2 regions of the Comamonas sp. MYb21 genome follow, and region 1 is predicted to be linked to the other one. Evidence: predicted binding sites of a transcription regulator. Region 1 holds the regulator's gene; the other holds the start of a gene.
The links. The regulator LexA, encoded in region 1, represses DNA repair genes until DNA is damaged. The targets are predictions, from matches to a motif close to ACTGTATNNNNATACAGT.

Region 1 (4,662 bases):
AAGTGGGCCGCAGACAGCGATGGCTGGCAGCGCGGGCTGCCGAGCACGCGGGCCTTGCGCCACCACGGCCTGGTCTGGCCTGGGCGTCAGGAAGGGGGGCTGCTGGACTGGGCAGCCCTGAGCCGCTGTTGCAACTGCCTTGCACATTGCCCGGAATTTCTCAGCGCCGTTCTGGAATCCCTCCGGTCGGCCACACCTGGTCGGCCACACCTAGCCGGCCGCACCTGGTCGGCCACACCTAGCCGGTCGCACCTAGCCGGCCGCACCAACTGGCACATCGGGTCGTCTGTGGCATGGTGACGGGTCGGGAACACCGAGCCCCATGCCCAAACCCTTGGCCCGCCTGGCTCTGTTTGCAGCTTTCAACGCATGCTGGCGGCCAGACTTGATGCCCGCCTGGGCACCGGCTTAGACCGCGTGCAGATGTTCCAGCCGTTCCAGGCGTTCGAGCTCGGCACAGATATCGGCCATGCTGCCCGACATGGCCCAGCGCATACCCTTTTGGCGGTGCAGGCTGGCCGGTTGGGCCCAGTACATCTTGATGGGGGCATCGTTGGCGGCCTGGGCGCTGCAGCGCTGCACTGACAGGAAGGGGCGGGTGTGGGACTGTGCGCCTACCGAGAGGCGGCGGCGCGCAGCGGGTTTGCGCGGCAGGCGGATGCGGTCGATGGGGCGCTGTGCGGGGGCCTCATCGGCAGGGCTGTCTGCGTGGGGCGTTTCTACGCCGGACGTGTCCACGCGGGACGTATCCACGCCGGACATGTTCAGGCCCTGGCCCTCGAGCAAGCTCAGCTGCTGGGCGGCGCCACGCTGTACAGCGGCAGAGGACGCGGTGGCAAAGCAGTGCACCTGGGCGGCGAGCTGGCCGTCATTGGCGGCGCCATGGCCGGGTCGGCGGCGGTTGCTGCGCACAATGGCACGCTGGATGGACTGGAACCAGGGCAGGCCAGCGACGAGGGAAAAGGGCGCAAGCGCGCGCAATGCATCTGCTACAAGCATAGGAAACTCCTTGGTATACGGGTAACAGCAGGATTGCGCAGGGCGAGCGCATCCCCCAGGGTTGTGGGCCAAGAGCCCACAACGCCCGCTACCTGGGGTTGCGCAGAAAAGGGAGGGCCGAAGTGGCCGGAAGGGCCGCTAGGCCTAGTTCAGCATCGTGTTGCGGATCAGGCCCACGGCAATGCCTTCGATCTCAAAGGGCTCGCCGGGCTGCACGATGATGGGCAGGTAATCCGGGTTTTCGGCCAGCAACTCAATGCCGTCCTTGGTGCGCTGCAGGCGCTTGACGGTGACGTCATCGCCCAGGCGCGCCACAATGATCTGGCCGTTGCGGGCCTCGCGCGTGGCTTTGACGGCCAGCAGATCGCCGTCGATGATGCCAACATCGCGCATCGACATACCGCGCACCTTGAGCAGGTAATCGGGCTGCTGCTGGAACAGGCCGCCCTCCACGGTATAGGTTTGGTCGACATGCTCTTGCGCCAGGATGGGCGAGCCGGCCGAGACGCGGCCGATCAGCGGCAGCGCCAGCTGGGCGAGCTCTTGCACCACGCGGCCGAGGCCAGCGGCGGCATTGGACACGCCTGCCAGCGGTGAGGAGAAGCGCGTGCCCCGAGCGGCATTGATGGAGCGCACGGTATCGCTTTGCAGGCGAATCCCCCGGGAGGTGCCGCTGACCAGCTCGATCACGCCCTTGCGGGCCAGCGCCTTGAGGTGGTCTTCTGCCGAATTGGCCGATTTGAAGCCCAGCTTGCTGGCAATCTCGGCGCGCGTTGGCGGGGCGCCGGTGCGCGAAATGGCGGTCTGGATCAGGTCCAGAATTTCTTGTTGGCGCGCGGTCAGTTTGGGATGGTCTCGCATAAGATCTCCGTGTGATCTGCGGTGCCGGGCAGAAGCAAAGCCACTGTGCATCCCAACACCTGTATATCAATCCAGTACCTGTATTTTTAACCAGTTTTTTGCAGGAGGCAAGCCTTGCAGCCAAAAATTTTGATCATCGGCACCGGCGGCACCATTGCCGGCATGGCCGATGACGCCGAGAAACCCGGCCAATACCGCGCAGCCCAACTGTCCATTGCGGCCTTGCTGGCGGGTGTGAGCGGTATCGAGACAGCTGCGGCAGGCCCGCTGGATGCGGTGCAGATAGCGCAAATTGATAGCAAGGACATGAATGACGAGGTCTGGCATGCGCTGCTCAAGCGCTGCGATGCGGCCATGCGCGATGAGACCGTGCGCGCTGTTGTTATCACCCACGGAACCGATACGCTCGAAGAGACGGCCTGGTTCCTGCACTGCGTTTTAGGACGCCTGGCCAAGCCCGTGGTGCTGACCTGCGCCATGCGCCCGGCCAATGCGCTGATGCCCGATGGCCCGCAAAACCTCAAGGATGCCGTGGCCGCCGCAGCGGCGCTGGATGCGGATGGCCAACCGCTGCTGCGGGAGGTAGTGGCCGTGACGGGCGGCGGCGAGCTGCACAGCGCGCGCTGGCTGCAAAAGCTGCATCCGCACCGCTTGCTGGCCTTTTCATCGGGCGAGCAGGGCCCCTTGGGCTGGGTGGATGGCGTGACCGTGCGCCTGCGCCAGGGCTATGCGCCGCAGGCACCAGGCGCAGCGGACGGCTACAGCGGCAGCCAGTGGCTGGCCGCCTTGCCAGTACCGGCCAGCCAGCCCTGGCCTTGGGTGGAGATCGTCACCAGCCACGCGGGACTGCGCCCGGGGCTGGTGGAGGCGCTACAGGCACAGGGCATCGACGGCCTGGTGGTGGCGACCACCGGCAATGGCACCGTGCATCAGGTGCTGCTGGAGGCCATGGTGCGTGCACGCCAGCAAGGTTTGCCGGTATGGCGCAGCAGCCGCTGCAGCGATGGGGTGATCAGCGATGCGGTATTACCCGGGGTGGCCGATCTGCAAAAAGACTTGGCGGTGGCCTTGACGCCCTACAAATGCCGGGTGAGTTTGCAGCTGGCGCTGGTGCAGGCACAGACCCAAGCCAAGGGTTAGCGCAGGTACCGAAGGCCTGCTTGCTGATGACGGGGACAGGCATAAAAAAGCCACTGTCGCAAGACAGTGGCGGTGCGGATAAGTCCGAGCGACTTATCAGGCCTGCAGCGCGGCAATGGCGCGTTGCGTGATCTCTTCGACCGAGCCCATGCCGCTGATGGCGCGGTATTTGGGGGCTGCGGCCGGGTCTTGGGCGGCCCAGCTGCTGTAGTAGTCCACCAAGGGGCGGGTCTGGTTGCTGTAGACGTCCAGGCGCTTCTTGACGGTTTCTTCCTTGTCGTCTTCGCGCTGCACCAGGGCTTCGCCCGTCACATCGTCCAGGCCTTCGGTCTTTGGCGGGTTGAACTTGACGTGGTAGGTACGGCCGGAAGCGGGGTGGCTGCGGCGGCCGCTCATGCGCTCGATGATGGCTTCAAACGGCACATCGATCTCCAGCACATAGTCGAGCTTGACGCCAGCGGCCTTCATCGCGTCGGCCTGGGGGATGGTGCGGGGGAAGCCGTCAAACAGGAAGCCATTGGCGCAGTCGGCCTGGGCGATACGTTCCTTGACCAGATTGATGATCAGATCGTCACTGACCAGCTGGCCGGCGTCCATCACGGCCTTGGCCTGCAGGCCTAGCGGCGTGCCAGCCTTCACGGCGGCGCGCAGCATGTCGCCGGTGGAAATCTGCGGAATACCGTATTTTTGGCAGATGAAGGCAGCTTGCGTACCTTTGCCGGCGCCGGGTGCTCCCAAAAGAATTAATTTCATGACGGTCCTTGGAGAATAAAAAACTTGCACGGCAAAAGCGGGCACTAAAGCCCGCTTTTACACAAAAAAACTGGGCTTGAGCATATCACGCATCAGGGGATTGTCAGCGAACTGGCGCCAATACCGTGTCTCGGCTGCGCAAGACAGGCATGCTGCGCCTTTTAGCTTACCGTGTGCTTGCATCGGTGGCCGTTGCGGTGCAGGGCAGGCACGCGGGTTACATCACCGCGCCCAGCAGCTGGCGCACGCGCACCAGGTCTTCGGGCGTATCAACGCCCGAGCCGGGGATCTGCCGCGTCACATGCACGGCGATGCGGTGGCCATGCCAGATCGCGCGCAGCTGCTCGAGCATCTCGATCTGCTCGGTTGGGGCCTGGCTGAGCGTGGGGAAGGTATGCAAAAACTGGGCGCGGTAGCTGTAGATGCCCATATGGTGCAGCGGCGCAAAACCGGGCGTGCCGGTGGTGCCGGGGTTCTTCCACCAGGCGACATTGACAAAATCACGACCCCAGGGGATGGGCGCGCGGCTGAAATAGCTGGCCAGGCCCTGGGCATCGAGCACCACCTTGACGACATTGGGGCTGAGCAGCGACTCCAGATCAGCGATTGGGTGCGCGACGGTGCCCATGCTGGCCTCGGGCCGCTCGCTGAGCAGCGCTGCGACCGCATCGATCAGCGCCGGCGCGATCAAGGGCTCGTCGCCTTGCACATTGACCACGATGTCATCACCACCCAATTGCAGCAGGCTGCAGGCCTCGGCCAGGCGGTCGCTGCCACTGGGGTGCTTGGGTGAGGTCATCACCGCTTGCACGCCATGCTTTTTGCAGGCGTCGATGATGCGCTCGTCATCTGCAGCCACCACCACGCGCTGGGCAGCGCTCTCTTGCGCGCGCCTGGCCACGCGCACCA
Region 2 (4,662 bases), on a different contig from region 1:
CCTCGCCGCTGCGCGCAGCGGCAAAGCCGATCACATCGCGCCAGAGATGCGTGGCCTTTTCCAGATCGCTGCAGGGAAGGACAAGGTGGCTGATTCCGAAAAACATGGCATGCGGGGGTAAAAATAGCAGCGCCGATGATAGCCGCCCGGGCAGTGCTTTGATCAGAACTGATCAATGATGTCACTTCTGGCAGAGCCACTGGCAGTTGTCTTGGAGACAGTCCAGGCTGCCCATTCGCCTCTGGATGGGCGAAGATCCCGGCTAAACAAAGCTCGCGCAGCGCGTCGGCACTTCTCGCCAATGCCGCTGCAGCCCATCAGGAGACCCACCCCATGACCCCCCACGCGCTCACTTCTGCTGCCGCATTGGCGATGGCCGCTAGTTTGGCCGTTGCAGCCAGCCCGGCCCTTGCCGCCTATCCGGACAAGCCCATCAAGCTGATCGTGCCGTTTCCGCCCGGCCAGGCCACCGATATCTTTGCCCGAGCGCTGGCCGACAAGCTGGGGCAGAAGCTCGGCCAGCCGCTGGTGGTAGAGAACAAAGCCGGCGCGGGCAGCAATATCGGCTCCGAGCAGGTGGCGCGCAGCGCGGCCGACGGCTACACCTTGCTGGTCGCGGGCAGCGCGATGGCGGTGAACCAGACCCTGTACAAAAAGGTGAACTTCGATCCCCGAGTGGACCTGGTCGGCATCAGCTTGATCGCCAAGGTGCCCCTGGTCTTTCTGGCCAACCCGGCCAGTGGCATCAAAAGCATGAACGACCTGGTCGCCAAGGCCCGCGCAGAGCCGGGCAAGCTGAGCTATGCCAGCGCCGGCATTGGCGGCACCCAGCATTTGAGCGCGGAGATGGTCAAGGCCCGCGCGGCGCTGCAGATCGAACATATTCCCTACAAAGGCAGCGGCCCGGCCCAGGCGGATTTTCTGGGCAACCAGGTGCCGCTGATGGTCGATTCGGTCACCGCCGCATTGGCCAATATCCAGGCCGGCAAGGCCGTGCCGCTGGGCGTGACGTCTGCCACACGCTCCAGCCAGCTGCCCCAGGTGCCCACGATTGCTGAATCGGGCCTGCCGGAGTTCAAGGGCTTTGAGGCCGTGGGCTGGCTGGGCCTGATGGCTCCCAAGGGCACGCCCAAAGCCATTGTCGACAAGCTGAACCAAGAGACGGTGGCCATCCTCAGCAGCCCCGAGATGCAGAAGTTCATCCGCGACCGGGGCTCCGAGCCTGCACCGACCAGCGGCCCGGAGATGGACCGCTTTGTGGCCAGCGAAATTGTCGAATGGGGCAAGGCGGTCAAGCAGTCGGGCGCGACGGTGGAATAGGGCCACCAACGGGGATCGCAGCCAGAGTCCTTACGCGCCACCGACCATGTCGCCCAGGCGTCGCGGCGCCTGGCGGCGCTTTTCTACACTCTTTGTCGCCTATAGACCGAAATGGAGACAAAGATATGGTGTTGACGCGCAGAAGCATGCTGCAAGCGGGGGCTGCCACGGCAGCCGGTGCATGGATGGGGGCGGGCGCATCGCTGGCCCATGCCAGCAAGACCTTTCCCACCCGGGCGATCAAGCTGGTAGTGGCTTTTCCGGCCGGTGGGCCGACCGATCTGACGATGCGCCAACTGGCCGAGAACGCCGCCAAGGTGCTGGGCCAGCCGATTGTGGTGGAGAACCGCCCTGGCGCTGCTGGCTCGCTGCCCGCAACCCAGCTGCAGAACACGGCAGCGGATGGCTACACCATCGCCCAGCTGCCGATGAGCGTGATGCGCCTGCCCTTTACCACCGGCCTCAAATGGAACCCGGTCGAAGACCTGAGCTACATCATCAATGTCACCGGCTATGCGTTCTGCATGGTGGCCAGCACCCAGTCCGGCCTCAAGAGCTGGCAGGATGTGGTGGCCTGGGCCAAGGCCAACCCGGGCAAGCTGACCTTGGGCAATACCGGCACCTACACCTCCCCCCATGTCACCTCGGCCATCATTGCGCAGCAGCTGGGCCTGGATGTTGTGCATGTGCCCTACAAGGGCTCGTCCGAGCTGATGCGCGCCACGATGGCGGGCGAGGTGATGGTCGCGGCAGACACCAGCGCCGTCATCCCCTATGTGGACCAGGGTCGCATGGTCGCCTTGAACGTCTGGACCGAAAAGCGCCTGCCCACCTTGCCCAACACCCCCACCTTGATCGAGCTGGGCCTGCCAACCACGCAGTACTCGCCCTTTGGCCTGGTGGGCCCCAAGGGCATGCCGGCTGATGTGCAAGCCGCCTTGCACAAAGCCTTCAAGCAAGCGATGGAGATGGAAAGCTACCAGGCCATGCTGCAGCGCTTTGAGATGCTGCCGATCTACATGAACAGCGCCGATTACAAGAAGTTTGCCGCCGAGTCCACCGTCAAGGAAAAGGCCGTGCTGGCCAAGCTGGGGCCGCAGGCTTGATCCAGCGTTGATGGCCAAATGGCGCTGAGACGGTATTGGTTTTGGAGATAACTGTATTTATATACAGTATTTGCAAGAATCTACCTTTAACCGGCCCACGCCTCCAGACGTCCCAGAGGGGCGCTTCCCCAAGCGGGATCGCGCCCGCACTGGCGAAGCTGTGGGGGTTTTGCTAGAATACTGTATATATACACAGTATCTATGCAAACCCTCGCCAAACTTCAGATCCTGGCCGATGCCGCCAAATACGATGCCAGCTGCGCATCGAGCGGCAGCAAGCCCCGCAACTCCCTGGGCGGCAAGGGGATGGGCTCGACTGAGGGCATGGGCATCTGCCACAGCTATACGCCCGATGGCCGCTGCGTCTCGCTGCTCAAGATTCTGCTGACGAACTTCTGCATCTACGACTGCCGCTACTGCATCAACCGCAAAAGCTCCAATGTGCAACGCGCCCGCTTTAGCGCGGCCGAGGTGGTGGCGCTAACCCTGGACTTTTACCGCCGCAACTGTATAGAGGGCCTGTTTTTGTCGAGCGGCATCATCCAGTCGTCGGACTACACGATGGAGCAGCTGGTGGAGGTGGCCCGCAGCCTGCGCGAGGACCATGATTTTCGCGGCTATATCCACCTCAAGACGATTCCGGATGCTGCCCCTGAGTTGCTGGCCATGGCGGGCCGCTATGCGGACCGGCTCAGCATCAATATCGAGCTGCCCACGCAGCAGGGCCTGCAGCAATTGGCGCCCGAGAAGGATGCCGTTGGCATTGCCTCGGCCATGCACCAGGTGGCAGAACATATCGAGGTCGCTCGGCAGCAGACGCAAGACCAGCAGGGCAGCAAGCTGGTATCGCTGCCCCGCCAGCGCCAGGCGGCCCGCGCGGCTGCGCCCAGCTATGCGCCGGCGGGCCAAAGCACGCAGATGATTGTCGGCGCCGACAGCGCCAATGATGCGACCATCTTGCTCACCAGCAGCGCGCTCTACACCGGCCAGCGCCTGCGCCGGGTCTACTACTCGGCCTTCAGCCCCATCCCCGATGCCTCGTCCGATCTGCCACTGCAGGCACCGCCACTGATCCGCGAGCACCGGCTCTACCAGGCCGATTGGCTGATGCGCTTCTACGGCTTTAGCCCGGCAGAAATTACCGCACCAGCGGCCGGCGGCATGCTCGATCTGGAGCTAGACCCCAAGCTCGCCTGGGCGCTGTCGCAGCGCCAGCATTTCCCCGTGGATTTGAACCGTGCGGCCAAGTCCTGGCTGCTGCGGGTGCCGGGCTTGGGCGTCGGCAGTGTCGAACGTCTGCTGGCCGCCCGCCGGGTGCGCCGGCTGCGGCTGGCCGATCTGCAGCAGCTGCGTGTGGCCACCAGCAAGGTGCTGCCTTTTGTCGAGCTCGACGACTACCACCCGCCGCTGGCCATGCTCGACAGCCCGAGCTTGCGCCAACAGCTGCTGGCCCAGATGGGGCAGGGCGCCGTGCAGCGCAGGCACAGCGGCATGCAGTTGGCGGCTGCGGCGCAGATAGCCCTGTTTTGAGGAGGCCAGGCATGCAGGCAGAGAACGACAGCTTGACGGTGATGTTGGACGCACCGGATGACTTTGCCGGCTTCCGCCAAGCGGCGCGGGTATTGCTGGCCCTGGGCGCAGCGCCCGAGCTGGTGCACTGGCGCTGGTCGGATACGTTGGCCACCCAGGCCGAGGATGGTGATTTGTTTGCGGATGCTGGGGCAGCCCATGCTGCGGCAGCCGATGCTGCGGCAGCCGATGCTGGGGCAGCCCATACTGCTGCCGATGCTAGTACCGATGCCCCAGCCCGCGTTATCACCCCCGATGCGCTGGACCGTTTGGCCATCGCACCCGGCCAGCCGGTGCATATCCGCAAACCCCAGCTGGCCGTGCTGCGCCATGCCTGCTGCCACCGCAACCCGGGACGCTTTATGCTGTGCTACCGCTGGCTGTGGCGGCTGCAGGCCATGCCCAGCCTGGCGGGCGATGCGCTGGATGCCGATTGGCGCGAGATTGAGCGCCTGGCCCGTGCGGTGGGGCGCGAGATCCACAAGATGCATGCCTTTGTTCGCTTTCGGCCCGCGCAGGACGAGAAGGGCGCGCCGCTGCATGTGGCCTGGTTCGAGCCCGAGCACCACATCGTGCGCGCCGCCTCGGGCTTTTTCAGGGAGCGCTTTAGCAATATGCGCTGGGCGATTCTGACGCCGGACTGCAGCGTGCTCTGGGACCAGGAATG

Region 2: a site for LexA is predicted at 2,477-2,494, ahead of WH367_RS07915 (putative DNA modification/repair radical SAM protein). Genes of this name have one in related genera too.

The regions. Positions count from the first base shown of each region.
Region 1 is NZ_JBBGZC010000020.1:35,671-40,332, forward strand. Features, by position in the region: gene WH367_RS23260 (hypothetical protein) at 409-999, opposite strand; gene lexA (transcriptional repressor LexA) at 1,144-1,860, opposite strand; gene WH367_RS23270 (asparaginase) at 1,975-3,000, shown strand; gene adk (adenylate kinase) at 3,097-3,753, opposite strand; gene kdsB (3-deoxy-manno-octulosonate cytidylyltransferase) at 3,971-4,662, opposite strand, start outside.
Region 2 is NZ_JBBGZC010000004.1:266,097-270,758, reverse strand. Features, by position in the region: gene WH367_RS07930 (DUF2621 family protein) at 1-106, opposite strand, end outside; gene WH367_RS07925 (tripartite tricarboxylate transporter substrate binding protein) at 373-1,320, shown strand; gene WH367_RS07920 (tripartite tricarboxylate transporter substrate binding protein) at 1,446-2,426, shown strand; gene WH367_RS07915 (putative DNA modification/repair radical SAM protein) at 2,628-3,956, shown strand; gene WH367_RS07910 (TIGR03915 family putative DNA repair protein) at 3,968-4,662, shown strand, end outside.